DNA from 4 places in the Pseudomonas hamedanensis genome. Region 1 is predicted to be linked to each of the others. Evidence: predicted binding sites of a transcription regulator. Region 1 holds the regulator's gene; each other region holds the start of a gene.

Region 1 (4,210 bases):
CCCAGTCGCGCATCGTCACCGCCCAGGCCGAATTGAGCATGCGCGGCGAAGCCGACGGCAACACCAATCGTCAGTTGTTCGCCGGGCTGCCTTTGACGGCGGGCCTGCCGCTGACCGCTGCCGAGCCGTTGAGCGAGCCGACCTACGCCGCACCGGCGCGTCCTGCTCCGGCGCCTGCGCAAGCCTCCGCCGGGGTTGATCCTCGTGCGCTGGATTCGATGCGTTTCGAATTGAACAGCCTGCGCGAGTTGATGGAAGTGCAGCTCGGCACGCTGGCCTGGAATCAGCTGCAAGGCAGCCGTCCGGCCCAGGCCAATCTGTATCGCCGCTTGCAACGCATCGGTCTGTCCGGTCCGTTGTCCCGCGACTTGCTGGCAATGATCACCGATATCGAAGAACCGCGTCAGGCCTGGCGCATGCTGCTGGCGCACCTGGCACGGATGATTGCCGTGCCGGAAGTCGAGCCGCTGGAAGAGGGCGGGGTGATTGCGATGGTCGGCCCTGCCGGCATGGGCAAGACCACCACGCTGGCCAAACTCGCCGCACGCTACGTGCTCAAGTACGGCGCGCAGAACGTCGCGCTGGTGAGCATGGACAGCTTCCGTATCGGTGCGCAGGAACAACTGAAAACCCTCGGCCGCATTCTCAATGTACCGGTGACCCACGTCGATCCGGGTCAGTCGCTGGTTCAGGCTTTGGATCCATTGCTGCGCAAACGCGTGGTTTTGATCGATACTGCAGGTCTGCAAGCCAGTGATCCGGCGTTGCGCATGCAGCTTGAGAGCCTGGCCGGGCGTGGTATTCGCTCAAAAAATTATCTGGTATTGGCAACCACCAGCCAGAAACAGGTTCTAACGGCCGCTTATCACAGCTACAAGCGTTGCGGGCTGGCCGGCTGCATTCTGACTAAACTGGATGAAACGGCCAGTCTTGGTGAAGTGTTGAGCCTGGCGATCAGTCATGAATTGCCGGTCGCGTACCTGACCGATGGCCCACGGATTCCGGATGATCTGCATCTGCCGCGCCGTCATCAATTGGTCAGCCGTGCCGTCAGCGTGCAAATGCAGGAAGAACCCAGCGAAGAAGCCATGGCTGACATGTTCGCTGATATCTATCACAGCCCGACCAAGCAGGTTGGCTGAGGTAATCATGAACAGTTTTTGTACCTACATCGATGGTCTGCCACGCATTGTTCCGATCGGGAACGCGCAGCCAGTAATGTGGCCTCCGTCTATGCAAGACAAGGTAAAGAAATAACATGGGCAGCATGCATCCCGTACAGGTGATCGCGGTGACCGGCGGCAAAGGTGGCGTCGGCAAGACTAACGTGTCAGTGAACTTGTCGCTGGCGCTGGCAGAGCTTGGCCGTCGGGTCATGCTGCTGGACGCCGACCTGGGCCTGGCGAACGTCGACGTCCTGCTGGGGCTGACACCCAAGCGCACGCTGGCCGATGTGATCGAAGGCCGTTGCGAACTGCGCGACGTGCTGTTGCAGGGCCCGGGCGGGATCCGCATCGTGCCGGCCGCTTCCGGCACCCAGAGCATGGTGCACCTGAGCCCGGCGCAACATGCCGGCCTGATTCAGGCGTTCAGCGACATTGGCGACAATCTCGACGTGCTGGTGATCGACACCGCAGCCGGTATCGGTGACTCGGTCGTCAGTTTCGTCCGCGCCGCCCAGGAAGTGTTGCTGGTGGTCTGCGACGAGCCGACCTCGATCACCGACGCCTACGCACTGATCAAATTACTCAACCGCGATTACGGCATGAACCGCTTCCGCGTCCTGGCCAACATGGCGCAGAGCCCGCAGGAAGGGCGCAACCTGTTCGCCAAGTTGACCAAGGTCACGGACCGCTTCCTTGACGTCGCCCTACAATACGTCGGCGCCGTACCTTATGACGAAAGCGTGCGCAAGGCCGTGCAGAAGCAGCGTGCGGTCTATGAAGCGTTTCCGCGTTCCAAGTGCGCCCTGGCTTTCAAGGCGATTGCGCAGAAAGTCGACACCTGGCCGTTGCCGGCCAACCCGCGAGGCCACCTCGAATTTTTCGTCGAGCGCCTCGTGCAGCAAACCGCAGGGCCCGTGTTATGACCGCCAGTGGCATGAATCTGTACAAGAAGTCGGCGCGTGACGCGCAGTACGAGTTGATCGAGCGTTACGCGCCACTGGTCAAACGCATCGCCTACCACTTGCTGGCGCGATTGCCGGCCAGTGTTCAGGTGGAAGACCTGATCCAGGCCGGGATGATCGGCCTGCTTGAAGTCTCGACCAAATACGACGCCAGCAAGGGCGCCAGTTTCGAAACGTACGCGGGCATTCGAATCCGCGGCGCGATGCTCGACGAAGTGCGCAAAGGGGACTGGGCGCCACGCTCGGTTCACCGCAATACCCGTATGGTCAGCGACGCGATTCGCTCAATTGAAGCTAAAACCGGCCGTGATGCTAAAGATCACGAGGTTGCGGCCGAACTCCAATTGAGTCTCGACGATTATTACGGGATTTTGAATGACACCTTGGGCAGCCGCCTGTTCAGTTTCGACGACCTCTTGCAGGACGGCGAACACGAAGGGCTGCATGAGGATGGCGCCAGTGCTCATATGGAGCCGTCACGCGATCTGGAAGATGAACGCTTCCAGGCGGCGCTGGCGGACGCGATTGCCAATTTGCCGGAGCGTGAGCGACTGGTGTTGGCGCTGTACTACGACGAAGAGCTGAACCTCAAGGAGATCGGTGAAGTCCTTGGCGTCAGTGAATCGCGGGTCAGCCAGTTACACAGCCAGTGCGCGGCCCGTTTGCGGGGGCGTTTAGGGGAGTGGCGAGCGCGCTGAAGGCAGTGTGGGGACACTGCGAAACGAGGCTGGTGCGGTGATGAGCGGCGCCGGTCTCGATCCGTTGTGTTCCAGACAAACTTCGAGTGCTACGCCGATTGATTGAAGTGGCGCGTCCAGGTGCTGGGCGCGTTTAAGACTGCTTGGAGGTCGAATTGAACAAAGACATGAAAATCCTCATCGTTGATGACTTCTCAACGATGCGGCGGATCATCAAGAACCTGCTGCGCGATCTTGGGTTCACCAACACCGTCGAGGCCGACGATGGCACCACCGCCATTCCGGTGCTCAACAGCGGCAGCATCGACTTTCTGGTAACGGACTGGAACATGCCGGGCATGACCGGTATCGACCTGCTGCGTCACGTGCGTGCCGATGAAAAACTCAAGCATCTCCCCGTGTTGATGGTGACTGCTGAAGCCAAGCGCGAGCAGATCATCGAGGCCGCTCAGGCCGGCGTGAACGGTTACGTGGTCAAACCTTTCACGGCTCAGGCGCTGAAAGACAAAATCGAGAAGATTTTCGAACGCATCGGCTGATGAATGCGCGGGGGAGCTATGGAGCATAACGAATCTTCACAGGGCGATTTTGAATCGACCCTGAAAAAACACGCGGTCGAACTGGTCGAAAGCCTTGAAAAAGGCAGGTTCGGCGACGCGGTGCAACTGATCCATGAGCTCAATCAGACCCGTGACCGCGGCCTGTATCAGGAAGTGGGCAAGCTCACACGTGAACTGCACAGTGCGATCGTCAATTTCCAGATTGATCCGCACATGCCGCAGGCCGAGGAAGTGTCGCAAATCACCGACGCCACCGAACGCCTGGGCTACGTGGTCAAACTGACGGAGGCCGCGGCCAACCGCACCATGGATCTGGTGGAAAGCGCCACGCCGGTGGTCAACAGTCTGGCGGATGAAGCGCAGACGTTGAGTGCCGATTGGGGGCGCTTCATGCGTCGCGAGGTCGGGGCTGAAGAGTTCCGCGAACTGGCGCGCCGGGTCGACGGTTTTCTGTCACGCAGCAGCACGGACAACCGTGCGGTGTCGAGCAATCTCAACGACATCCTGCTGGCCCAGGATTACCAGGACCTCACCGGTCAGGTGATCAAGCGCGTGACCCAACTGGTCACCGAAGTCGAAAGCAATCTGCTCAAACTCGTGCTCATGGCCAGTCAGGTTGACCGCTTTGCGGGCATCGAACATGACCGCGCCGCAATGCTCGCCGAAAAAGATCCACAAAAACATCTCTCGCAGGGTGAAGGTCCGCAGATTCATGCCGATAAACGAGAAGACGTTGTGTCCGGTCAGGACGATGTGGACGATTTGCTATCCAGTCTTGGATTTTGATGTTTTAGGTTTTTAGACCTGTTAGGAGCACCCCATTA
Region 2 (4,210 bases), 2.7 Mb from region 1:
GCACTTCCGCTTTAACGTCTAAGCGACAGCCGCCCAAGAAAAAGCCGCGTTTGATACGCGGCTTTTTTGTGCCTGAAACATTCTCCGCCACACCGCATTCCCACTGTAGGAGTGAGCCTGCTCGCGATAGCGGTGCATCAGATATATATTTGTTAACTGACACACCGCTATCGCGAGCAGGCTCATTCCTACAATTGGTCTGTGTGGGGTCAGGCCTTTTTGGTACGCGGCAAGAAGATCGCCAACACGCCAAACAACGGCAAAAACGAGCACAGGAAATACACATACTCGATCCCGTGCACATCCGCCAGATGTCCGAGCAGCGCCGCACCAATCCCGCCAAAACCAAACATCAGTCCGAAGAAAATCCCGGCGATCATCCCGACATTCCCCGGTACCAGTTCCTGTGCATATACCACGATCGCCGAGAACGCCGAGGCCAGGATGAAGCCGATCACCACGCTGAGAATGCTGGTCCAGAACAGATCGACATGCGGCAGGATCAGCGTAAACGGCGCCACGCCGAGGATGGAAAACCAAATCACTGCCTTACGCCCGATCTTGTCGCCAATCGGCCCGCCGAAAAACGTGCCCGCCGCCACCGCGCCCAGGAACAGGAATAGGTGCAACTGCGAACTGGCCACCGACAGGTCGAATTTCTCGATCAGGTAAAAGGTGAAGTAGCTGGTAAAACTGGCCATGTAGAAGTACTTGGAGAACACCAGCAAGCCCAGCACCACCAGCGCACTGGTCACCCTGCCCTTCGACAATCCGTGCGTCGCCGCCTGTCCGGCCTTGAGCTTGAACAGGTTCAGGTGATTGGCATACCAGCGGCTGATGCGGTACAGCACGAACAATGCAAACACGGCGAATAGACCAAACCACGCCACATTGCCTTGGCCGAAGGGAATGATGATCGCCGCCGCCAGCAACGGGCCGAACGCGGAACCGGCATTACCGCCGACCTGAAACGTCGACTGCGCCAGGCCATAGCGCCCGCCCGATGCCAGCCGCGCGACCCGCGACGCTTCCGGATGAAAGGTCGATGAGCCGATACCAATCAACGCCGCTGCCAGCAGAATCAACGGGAAGCTGCCAACTACCGACATCATCAGAATGCCGATCAAGGTACACACCGTACCCGCTGGCAGCAGCCAGGGTTTCGGATGCCGATCGGTGTGATAACCGACCCACGGCTGTAACAGCGACGCGGTCAGTTGGAAGGTCAAGGTGATCAGGCCGACCTGGGTGAACGTCAAGCCATAGTTAGCCTTGAGCATCGGGTAGATCGACGGCAGCACCGACTGGATCAGGTCGTTGATCAAATGCGCCAGCGCCACCGCGCCGATGATGCGCATTACCAGTGGACTGCTTTGGGGAGCAGCGGTCGCCGAGGCAGCGGCGGTCTGAACGTTGCTGATAGCCATGGAAATTTCCGGACAGCAGAGAATTGCCCGCAGGCAGGTACGTCAATGTGCCATTTTTCGGTGCGCTCGCGCTATCCCCTTAGGCAGCTAACTAACTGATTGATGACTTATCACCCGCGTAGGAGCTGCCGAAGGCTCGGGCCGCGATCGGACGATCTTCTGACTTTGATTTTAAGAGCAAGATCAAAAGATCGCAGCCTTCGGCAGCTCCTACAGGAGATCGTTAGCAGAGAAGGTGATAGCGCAACGCCATGGTCTGAATCTTGCCTTGCTTCTGCCCTTGAACACGTTCGCCTTACAAAGGCGTTCGACAATGGGAAGTTTCGCTACAGAGCCGGCCTACAGAGCGGGCACGGGGAACTTTCGAGGCCTTTTAGAGGGCACGGTCGCGGGCGAAAAACTCGCGATGCACGCCAATGGTGCGTGGTGTCCAGAGGAGTCATGAGGCATGCAGGCTTTCCTTTCACCGGGGATCAAATTGCTGGGGCGGTTTGGCTTCGCAGGTAAATTCCAGTTGTTGTTTCTGTTGTTCATTCTGCCCTTGGCCGGCAGCCTGTTGATGATCGGCCATGATTATCGCGAGAAGCTCAACCTGATCTCCGGCGAGCGTGCCGGGGTGCGCCAGTTGCTGGCGCTGGATGCGCTGGACAACTTGCTCGCCGCCCAGCGTGACCGCGCTGCCCGCTGGCGCGCCACCGAGACCAATCGCCAGCCGACACCGGCCACTCTCGCCGCCATGGCCGCGTTCGACGGCGTGCAACCGGCGGTGCTGCAAGCCACCACCGACCTGGGTAACGCGCTGAACCAGGAAGGCGCCTGGGGCGAAACCCTCGCGCGCTTTCAAGCGCTGCAATCGGCGCTCAAGGGTCTGGATTCGAAAAGCCTCAGCGGTGTTGGCTGGTGGCCGGACGGTTACGACCGCTTCACCAATGCCTTGGGCGCATTGCAAGCCTTGCGCGAGCAGATCGTCATGGACAATCGCCTGACGCTGGCGCCGTGGCTGGAAACCTACCTGTTGACGCAGATCTCCACGCAACACGCGCCGGACCTGATCGAGCGGGTCGGTCGCCTCGCGGCCGTCGGTCAGGCCTCGGTCGTCTCCGGCCAGTTCACCTTGCAGAGCCGCTTGCAACTGCGCGACCTGCGCAGCCGCATCGGCGACGCCCGCGAGCAACTGGTGAAAACGGCGGGGCTGCTGGAAGCGCGTCTGCCAGCCGATCTGCAAGCCTGGGCCAGCCAATACCACGACAGCCTCAAACTCCTCGACAGCGGCCTGAAGGTACTCGACGACGGCGTGTTCGGCGGCAGCATTAACCTGAAACCGGAAGACTTCGAACGTAACCTCGATGCGTTGCTCACCGATCTGGCATCCCTGCGCCAGCAATCGCTGGTAGCGCTGGATCAGCGGCTTGATGCCTATCACGGCACGGCAATCCGCCAGTTCATCCTTGTTGCCATGATCTTCGGCTGTTTGCTGCTGGCCGCGCTGTACCTGTTCGTCTGCCTGCAGGCATCAATCCGCCGCAGCGCCAGCGGCATCACCCTGCTCGCCGAAGCCTTGCGCGACGGCAACCTGAGCCTGCAAGTGCCGGTGGTGGGTCGCGATGAACTGGCGGCGATCAGCACAGCGCTCAACGTTGCCGTGGTGCAACTGCGCAGCAGCATGCTCGGCGTCGACCACGAGACCTCGCAACTGAGCAACGCGGTGCGCAGCCTCAACGAACACTCCAGCGGCGCCCTCGGCGAAGTCGAAGCGCAACAGTTGCAGATCAGCCAGATCGCCGCTGCCGCGACACAATTGGCCGCCACCTCGCAAGGCGTGGCGCAAAGCTGCGAGCAGGCGTCCGGCAGCGCCCAGCACACCCGCCGCATCGCCGCCGACAGCAGCCGCGACAGCCAACGCACAACGGCGAGCATTCAGCAACTCAATCAGCGCCTCAACGACACTGCCGCAGCGCTGGGCCGGGTCAGCGAGCAAGGCCAGCAGATTCAACTGGTCGTGGACACCATTCGCGGCGTCGCCGAGCAGACCAACCTGCTCGCACTCAACGCCGCCATCGAAGCGGCGCGCGCCGGTGAGCAAGGACGCGGGTTTGCGGTGGTCGCCGACGAGGTGCGCAGCCTTTCACAACGCACGCAATCGTCTACCGCTCAGATTGCCGGCACCGTCGACAGCCTGCGCGCCACGGTCAATGAAGCGGTGAGTCTGATGGAAGCCGCTTGCGGCCAGGCGCAGTCGGACGCCGAAGCGGTCACCGGTCTCGGCGAACGCCTGGGGGAAATCGCCAGCGCGGTACAGAGCGTCACCGACACCCTGGCGCAGATCGCCACGGCCGTTGAAGAGCAGGCGAGCACGGCTGATGAGGTCAGCGGCAATATCCAGCAGGTCGATCAAGCGGCGGTGCGTTTGCTCGAAGGCGCGCGCGCCGTGAACCTCGCGGCGGATACCTTGAGCCAGGGCAGCCAGGCCCTGAGCGCCAATACCGCCAGATTTCAGCTGCGCTGACGCCCTCCCCGGCCCCGATTTTCGGGGCCCGAGGATAAGCGGTTGAAAACAGGAAGAAATATTTTTGATTTACGCTTGACGCTTTATCATTTCAGGGGAATAATGCGCGCCACTTGGCTACATAGCTCAGTTGGTTAGAGCATAGCATTCATAATGCTGGGGTCCGGGGTTCAAGTCCCTGTGTAGCCACCAAGTACTAAAAACGGCTTACCGAAAGGTAGGCCGTTTTTTTATGCCTTGAGAAAAATCTTTCCCGAGCTTACTCCTACAGCTCAGA
Region 3 (4,210 bases), 2.0 Mb from region 1:
GCCGGGATGGCCTACCCATTCGTAACCGCAACGGGTGACCAGTTCGTTGAAGCCTTCGAGCCAGCCCAGGCCACCGCGTCCGTTGAGTTCGATGAAGGCCGGATTGACCACCTCCTGCACCGGCGAGTCCCAGCCCATGCGGACATTGCCCACCGAAGCTTGCAGCACGTTCATGCCACGGGTCGGTACCACCGAAAGCTTCATCGCGCCGTTATCGATGTCGACAACGCTGACACCCTCCTGACGACCGCCGTGCAGGGTGCGCAAGGTCACGGAAAACGGTTTGGCGGTTTTCACACCAAGCTGTTCACTGGTGATCGTCCAGTTTTTCGCGGGAGTATGGGTATCGAGCAAGACGTAGTCCCAGGCCATGGCATGGGAAGCAGCGGAGAATGCGCCGAGGGCGACAAAGAGTTTGAGCAGGGTCATGGCAGCAGCCTTTATTGGAGTTGTGCCATTTTTATAGCGCTGCGGAAACGTTTCAGCAAGTGCAAAGAGGCTGAGGGTCACAAGCTTTCGCGAGCAGGCTCGCTCCCACCGGGTTTTCGGATCTTCACAACATTTGTGAATCACACCGAGAACTGTGGGAGCGAGCCTGCTCGCGATAGCTATTTCAAAGACGCATCAACGGAAGCGATCAACCTCGGAACGCAGATCCGCCGCCAGCTTCTCCAGCTCTTTAGCCGTCACCGCCAGGTTCGACACAACCTCACGCTGCTCACTGTTAGCCAGGGCAATGCTCTGCAAGTTGCTGCTCAGCAATGTCGCGGTGCTGCTTTGTTCCTGCGTCGCAGTGGTGATTGCAGCAAATTGCTGGCCTGCCGAACGGCTCTGCTCATCAATGCGCGCCAGCGCCGAGGCGACATTGGCGTTGCGCGACAGACCTTCTTGCATCAGCACGTTGCCCTGCTCCATGGTGCTGATCGCGTTGCCGGTTTCCTGCTGGATGCTGTGGATCATGCTGGAAATCTCGTCGGTCGCCTGACGGGTGCGCGAGGCCAGACTGCGCACTTCGTCAGCCACCACGGCAAAGCCGCGACCTTGTTCGCCGGCGCGCGCCGCTTCGATCGCCGCGTTCAGGGCCAACAGGTTGGTCTGCTCGGCGATAGAGGTGATCACGCCGACAATGCCGCCAATTTCCTGCGAGCGCTGGCCGAGGGTGTTGATCACGCTGGCGGTGCTGTTCAGCGCGCCGGCGATTTGCTCCAGCGAGGACGACGCTTCTTCCATCGAGCTGCGACCGATCTGTGTTTGCTGGGCGTTTTCCTGCGCGAGGCGCTGAGTGGCCCCCATGTTGTCGGCGATGTCCAACGACGTGGCGCTGAACTCTTCGACAGCGCCGGCCATGCTGGTGATTTCCCCCGACTGCTGCTCCATGCCCTCATACGCACCGCCGGACAAACCGGACAGCGCCTGCGCACGGCTGTTGACCTCTTCCGAAGCGCGGCGGATGTGCTCGACCATGGTCGACAGCGCCTGGCTCATCTGGTTGAAGGCGCGGGACAGCTGACCGATCTCATCGTGGCTCGATACGTTCAAGCGCACGCTCAGATCACCAGCGCCCAAGGCCTCGGCCTGACGCACCAGATCACCCAGCGGAGCGAGTTTGCTGCGCAGCAACCAGACCACGGAGCCAACGGCCAGCAACATCGCCAGCAGGCTGCCGATAGCCAGTTGCGTACCGACGCTCCAGGTCACCGCGCGGATCTCGGCTTTCGGCATGCTCGCCACTACCGACCACGGTCCGCCCTCGAACGGCACCGCGACGCTGTAGAAGTCTTCGCCTTTATCGTTCCAGAACTCACCCTTGCCCGGGGTTTTCACCAGACCGTTGATGGCCGGGACGGCCTGGTCCAGCGACTCGACGCCGGCAATCGGCACCAGCCATTTGTTCTGCTCGTCAAGCAAGGCCAGCGAGCCGGTCTTGCCGATGCGGAAGCGCTTGAGATTGGCAAACTGGGCGTTTTGCGCATCGGTGTAATCGAAGCCGACGTACAGCACGGCGATGATCTTCCCGCCCGCATCGCGAACCGGGGTGTACTGCGACATGTAATAGCGTTCGAACAACAGGGAACGCCCGACAAAGCTCTGGCCCGCCATCAGCTTCGCGTAAGCCGGGTTGGCGTGGTCGAGCACGGTGCCGATGGCGCGGGTGCCGTCCTGCTTGGTGACGTTGGTGCTGACACGAATGAATTCTTCGCCGCTGCGCACGAACACCGTAGCCACGCCGGCCGTCATCTGCTTGAACTCGTCAACTTCCTTGAAGTTGTTGTTCAGCACTTCGCTGCCCAGACGCAGTCCCGGCGTCTGTACGCCGGCCACGGTGACCGGCTCTTCCGGATGAACACTCAGGCCGCTACCGAAGCGTTTCTCGAACAAGCCGCTCAGGCGCAAGGTGCTTTCGCGCAGCGTGCCGTGGAACGTGCTCAGCTGGTCGGCCAGCAGCCGCGCCTCGCTGGCCAGATGTTCTTCACGGGTGGCGAGGTTGGCCGAATCCAGCGAACGCAGAGCGAACACCGTACTGCCACTGATGACAATCGCCAGTATTACAGCGAGCGCGAGGCCCAGCTGCGAGGCGATCCGAGCGCGAGGTTGAGACATGGACAGCTCCTGGCCGAGCTGCGGGATCCTCCTTGATCTCGACTCGGATTATTTTCTAATAGTGGGGGGTGAACCGTAAAAACCGGCACGACGGTTCCACTTGCTCATAGTCGGCGGTAAATCCGAATACTTGAGCGCCTGACAGGGGTATGGCACAAGGCCGGCATTGTGCCGGCTCGAACGTTTCAGCTCAAGCGTGTCACCGCCGGCAGTTCCATGGCGCGGACCTCGCTTTGCAGGAAGTCGCTGAGACGGCGCAAACGTTCACCTCCCGGTCGGGTTTTTGGCCACACCAGGTAGTAATTCAATCCGCTGGCGACGGCGGTTGGCCACGGTAGGCTGAGACGTCCCTGGGCGACATCTTCGGCCACCATCAACAGATCGCCCATCGATACACCGTAACCGCGCGCCGCCGCGATCATGCCCAGCTCGAGGGTATCGAACACCTGTCCGCCCTTGAGCGACACCTGATCGGCCAGCCCCATGTGCTCAAGCCAGCTGCGCCAGTCACGGCGGTCCGGGGTCGGGTGCAGCAACTCGGTGGATGCCAGCCGCGCGACGTCCCACGGCTGGTCATTGAGCAGGTTCGGCGCGCCAACCGGGATCAGTTCTTCGGCAAACAACAGGCTGGCCTCCCAGTCCGGCGGGAAATGCCCGTCACTGAGCAGCACCGCGCAATCGAACGGCTCATCGTTGAAGTCCACCGAATCCACGTCCATCCACGCGCTGGTCAGTTGCACTTCGTTACCTGGCTGCAAATGCCGAAAACGGCTGAGCCGCGCCAGCAACCAGCGCATGGTCAGGGTCGATGGCGCTTTCATACGCAGAATGTCGTCTTCGGCACGCAAGGTATTGCAGGCCCGCTCCAGGGCTGTGAAGCCCTCGCGGATGCCAGGCAATAGCAGGCGGGCCGCCTCGGTCAATTGCAGATGACGGCCGCTGCGATGGAACAGCCGACAAGCGAAATGCTCTTCGAGCGTACGAATGTGCCGGCTCACCGCGCTCTGGGTGATCGAAAGCTCTTCGGCCGCGCGGGTGAACGAGCTGTGCCGGGCGGCCGCTTCGAATGCGCGCAGGGCATACAGCGGAGGAAGTCGACGGGACATGCACAAGCTCCTGGGGCGGGATGCAGCCAACTTAGCAGAAAGTGCTCAGGATGAGTTTTAATCATGCCACCCATCCTTTTTATCCCTTTGTGCAAATCCCTCCACGCACCGAGAATCGACGGTCTCCTGTTCCCTCTGCAAATTGAGTGGTGATGACTATGCAACATCCTGTGCGTACCGAACTCTGGGCTATTCTGCGGCTGGCGGGGCCGTTGATCGCTTCACAGTTGGCGCACATGCTGATGGTGCTGACCGACACGCTGATGATGGCCAGGCTCAGTCCCGAGGCGCTGGCCGGTGGCGGCCTCGGCGCTGCGACCTACTCGTTTGTGTCGATTTTCTGCATCGGCGTCATTGCAGCGGTCGGCACGCTGGTGGCGATTCGTCAGGGTGCCGGCGATATTCTTGGCGCAGCACGCCTGACTCAGGCCGGATTGTGGCTCGCCTGGCTGATGGCGCTGGGCGCAGGGCTGTTGCTGTGGAATCTGAAACCGGTGCTGTTG
Region 4 (4,210 bases), 2.7 Mb from region 1:
TCGAAGCCGGCCCACGGGTGCTGCCGGCGCTGCCGGAACGCATCAGCGGACCGGTGCACAAAACCCTGGAGAAGCTCGGGGTCAATGTCATGACCAACGCCTCGGTCAGCGAAGTCACCGCCGACAGCCTGATCACCGCCGACGGCAACGAGATCAAGGCCAGCCTGAAAGTCTGGGCCGCCGGTATTCGTGCCCCGGGGTTTCTCAAGGACATCGACGGTCTGGAAACCAACCGAATCAATCAGCTGCAAGTGCTGCCGACCCTGCAGACCACCCGCGACGAAAACATTTTTGCCTTTGGTGACTGCGCGGCCTGCCCGCAACCGGGTACCGATCGTAACGTACCGCCACGTGCTCAGGCGGCGCACCAACAGGCGTCATTGCTGGCGAAGTCGCTGAAACTGCGCATCGAAGGCAAGACCCTGCCGGAGTACAAGTACACCGATTACGGCTCGCTGATTTCGTTGTCGCGTTTTTCCGCTGTGGGTAACTTGATGGGCAACCTGACCGGCAGCGTGATGCTCGAAGGCTGGCTGGCGCGGATGTTTTACGTGTCGCTGTACCGTATGCACCAGATGGCACTGTACGGGCCGTTCCGCACGGCGATGCTGATGCTGGGCAGCAAGATCGGCCGTGGCACCGAGCCGCGTCTGAAGCTGCACTAAAGCCAAAACCTGTGGGAGCGGGCTTGCTCGCGAAAGCGGTGTGTCAGTCAACACTCTTGTTGACTGACCTGACTCCTTCGGGAGCAGGCTCGCTCCCACCTCTGATCTTCATTCCAAGCCCCGCATCGCGCGGGGCTTTTTATTTTCCATTGATTACAGCTGGAAGCGTCGCACCATGCCCTGCAGGGCATTGGCCAGTTTCGACAGCTCATGGCTTGACGCACTGGTCTGATCGGCCCCGGCAGCGGAGCGCACCGACAGATCGCGAATGTTCACAAGATTGCGATCCACTTCGCGAGCCACTTGCGCCTGCTCTTCAGCGGCGCTGGCGATGACCAGGTTGCGCTCGTGAATCTCGTGCACCGAAGCCGTGATCGTCACCAACGCCTCGCCCGCCCGCTCAGCCAATACCAGCGTGCTCGCCGCACGGGATGCGCTGGCCTGCATGGAATCCAGCGCCAGGCTCGACCCGCTGCGCATGCCCTGCACCATCTGTTCGATCTCTTGTGTCGATTGCTGGGTGCGATAGGCCAGCGCGCGCACCTCGTCGGCCACCACCGCAAAACCTCGTCCGCTTTCACCCGCGCGCGCCGCTTCGATGGCGGCGTTGAGCGCCAGCAAGTTGGTCTGTTCGGCGATGGCGCGAATCACATCGAGCACTTTGCCGATGTCCTGTGACTGATTCGCCAGCGACTGCACCAACTCACCGGTGTGCTGCACATCGCTGGCCAGCGCATTGATCGCATTGGCGGTTTCGCTGACGCGTTCCTGGCCCAACTGCGCCGACTGACTGGATTGACGCGTGGCATCGGACGTCGATACGGCGTTGCGCGCCACCTCCTCCACCGCAGCGGTCATCTCGTTGACGGCCGTGGCAGCCTGTTCGATTTCATTGTTCTGCTGTTGCAGGCCTTGCGTGCTGTCGACCGTGACCGCGCTCAGCTCGTCAGCGGCCGTGGCCAGTTGCGTGGCCGAGCCACTGATGCTCTGCAGGGTTTCGCGCAGGTTCTGCTGCATGGTCGCCAGTGCTTTGAGCAAACGGCTCACTTCATCGTTGCCATGAGCCTCGATGGGGCGGGTCAGATCGCCCTTGGCCACGCTTTCGGCAGCCTCCACGGCGCTGCTCAGGGGGCGCACGATACTGCGCGTCAGCAACATCGCCAGGGCCACCGTGGCCAGCGCTGCCAAAGCAATGAACAGGCTGACGATGGTGCGCGAGGTTTGATAATGCGCGGCGGACTTCTCGCTCTCGGCAGCCACTTGCCGGGCAAACAAGTCAGCCAGATCGTTGAGTTGCTTGCCGGAACCGTCGACCACCGTTTTCATATCGACCAGCAGCAATCTGGTCAGCTCGTCCCGCTTGCCTTGCTCGGCGAGGGTGAACGACTGGGCGATGCCGGTGCGATAAGCGGCGAAGGTTGTCTTGAACTGATCGTACAGTTGCTGGCCCTCCGGGGTATCGACGAGTTTGTCGTAGGCGGCGATTTTCTCGCTCAGCTCTTTGTCCCGGGTGTCCATCTGGCCACGATAGGTGGTGATGTTTGCAGGATCCTGATCCAGCGCCATGCGCAGGGAAATGGTGCGGATACGCAGCATCAGCTCGCGGATCTCGTCACCACCGCGAATGCTCGGCAACCAGCGGTTCTCCACCGCCACCTCACTGTCGCGAATGCTCGACATCTGCCCCAGCGCAAACACCCCAAGCATGGCCACCAACACCGCAATCAGGGCAAAGCCCAGGGCAGCCCGGGGAGCAATATTCAACCGACGAAGCAACATGACGAACGCCCTTATTCTTGTATTGGCCAGATTCAGGGGCGAAGCGTTGGCAGTCCCCTCGTGTTAGCGGGCTATCGGCAGGTTGTATGACGACTTGAAGGGATTCGGCTTTCGACGGGCAAAAAAAATCCCCGTATCTTTCGATACGAGGATTTTTAATATGGTCGGGGTAAGGGGATTCGAACTCCTGACATCCTGCTCCCAAAGCAGGCGCGCTACCGGACTGCGCTATACCCCGGTAAAAAAAAGGCGACCTTTCAAAGATCGCCTTCTTCGATCAGCGCTTTTGGCCTCTGATCTTAAGATTCGATCCCAGCGTTAACTGGTTTCAAAAATGGTGGGTCGTGTGGGATTCGAACCTACGACCAATTGGTTAAAAGCCAACTGCTCTACCAACTGAGCTAACGACCCAAAAATGGTCGGGGTAAGGGGATTCGAACTCCTGACATCCTGCTCCCAAAGCAGGCGCGCTACCGGACTGCGCTATACCCCGATTTGAAATTGGCTCCGTGACCAGGACTCGAACCTGGGACCCAATGATTAACAGTCATTTGCTCTACCGACTGAGCTATCACGGAACTGCATATTTCAATTTACAACGGTGAAGCTTTGTTACATCTCGCCACCCGTTCGCATCGCTGCGTTCGTGTGTCTGAGGCGCGCTATTCTACAACCTGGAACACCTCTGTCAACCCCCTAAATTGCTTTCAAGTTAATGATTTGCAACTTATTTCAGATTCCAGCCCAGTGAGCTGAAACGCTGTTGGTGACTGACTGCGGGGCGCACTTTACAAGCCTTTTCCTTTGAGTTCAACAGCCTGGCGAAAAAAAGGCCTCGCAATGCGAGGCCTTCCCTGTTTCATTGCCGCCGAGGCTTAGCCGAAAACGATTTCGTCGTTCTCTACCTTGCCAGTGGCCGTGTCGCCGGGCATGAAATGACCCGACAGGATCAACTGCGCCAGCGGGTTTTCGATCCAGCGCTGGATCGCCCGTTTCAACGGCCGTGCGCCATACACCGGGTCGTAACCGACGGCGATCAGCTTATCCATTGCCTCCGGACTCAGCTCCAGCTTCAGCTCGCGCTCGGCCAGACGACTGCGCAGACGGCCCAACTGGATCTCGGTGATGCCAGCGATCTGATCCCGTGCCAGCGGCTCGAAAATCACCACTTCGTCGACCCGGTTGATGAACTCCGGACGGAAATGCGACGTCAACGCGTCCATCACTGCGGCACGCTGCGCCTCACGATCACCGACCAGTTCCTGGATCTGCATGGAACCCAGGTTCGACGTCATGACGATCACCGTATTGCGGAAGTCCACCGTACGACCATGGCTGTCGGTCAGACGGCCATCCTCAAGCACTTGCAGGAGGATGTTGAACACATCCGGGTGCGCCTTCTCGACCTCATCCATCAGGATCACCGAGTACGGCTTGCGACGCACCGCTTCGGTCAGATAGCCGCCCTCTTCGTAGCCGACGTAGCCTGGTGGCGCACCGATCAGGCGAGCCACGGAATGTTTCTCCATGAACTCGGACATGTCGATCCGTACCATCGCCTCTTCGGTATCGAAGAGGAACTCGGCCAGCGCCTTGCACAGCTCGGTTTTACCGACACCGGTCGGGCCGAGGAACATGAACGAACCGCTCGGACGATTCGGGTCGGACAACCCGGCGCGGGAACGCCGCACGGCGTTGGCCACAGCGACGACTGCTTCTTCCTGACCGATCACCCGTTTGTGCAACAGGCTCTCCATCTTCATCAG

The links. The regulator FliA, encoded in region 1, starts transcription of late flagellar genes. The targets are predictions, from matches to a motif close to CTAAAGTTTNNNNNNNNNNNGCCGNTAA.
Region 2: a site for FliA is predicted at 1,684-1,711, ahead of HU739_RS24460 (methyl-accepting chemotaxis protein). Genes of this name have one in related genera too.
Region 3: a site for FliA is predicted at 2,709-2,736, ahead of HU739_RS18740 (methyl-accepting chemotaxis protein). Genes of this name have one in related genera too.
Region 4: a site for FliA is predicted at 2,516-2,543, ahead of HU739_RS24865 (methyl-accepting chemotaxis protein). Genes of this name have one in related genera too.

Annotation. Positions count from the first base shown of each region.
Region 1 is NZ_CP077091.1:2,283,359-2,287,568, reverse strand. It holds gene flhF (flagellar biosynthesis protein FlhF) at 1-1,142, shown strand, start outside; gene fleN (flagellar synthesis regulator FleN) at 1,259-2,089, shown strand; gene fliA (RNA polymerase sigma factor FliA) at 2,086-2,826, shown strand; gene HU739_RS09805 (chemotaxis response regulator CheY) at 2,994-3,365, shown strand; gene HU739_RS09800 (protein phosphatase CheZ) at 3,384-4,172, shown strand.
Region 2 is NZ_CP077091.1:5,589,419-5,593,628, forward strand. It holds gene ychF (redox-regulated ATPase YchF) at 1-22, shown strand, start outside; gene HU739_RS24455 (MFS transporter) at 210-1,427, opposite strand; gene HU739_RS24460 (methyl-accepting chemotaxis protein) at 1,876-3,933, shown strand; tRNA gene HU739_RS24465 (tRNA-Met) at 4,049-4,125, shown strand.
Region 3 is NZ_CP077091.1:4,324,199-4,328,408, reverse strand. It holds gene HU739_RS18745 (aldose 1-epimerase family protein) at 1-429, opposite strand, end outside; gene HU739_RS18740 (methyl-accepting chemotaxis protein) at 625-2,601, opposite strand; gene HU739_RS18735 (LysR substrate-binding domain-containing protein) at 2,787-3,707, opposite strand; gene HU739_RS18730 (NorM family multidrug efflux MATE transporter) at 3,866-4,210, shown strand, end outside.
Region 4 is NZ_CP077091.1:5,675,134-5,679,343, forward strand. It holds gene HU739_RS24860 (NAD(P)/FAD-dependent oxidoreductase) at 1-665, shown strand, start outside; gene HU739_RS24865 (methyl-accepting chemotaxis protein) at 819-2,444, opposite strand; tRNA gene HU739_RS24870 (tRNA-Pro) at 2,606-2,682, opposite strand; tRNA gene HU739_RS24875 (tRNA-Lys) at 2,780-2,855, opposite strand; tRNA gene HU739_RS24880 (tRNA-Pro) at 2,861-2,937, opposite strand; tRNA gene HU739_RS24885 (tRNA-Asn) at 2,947-3,022, opposite strand; gene clpB (ATP-dependent chaperone ClpB) at 3,320-4,210, opposite strand, start outside.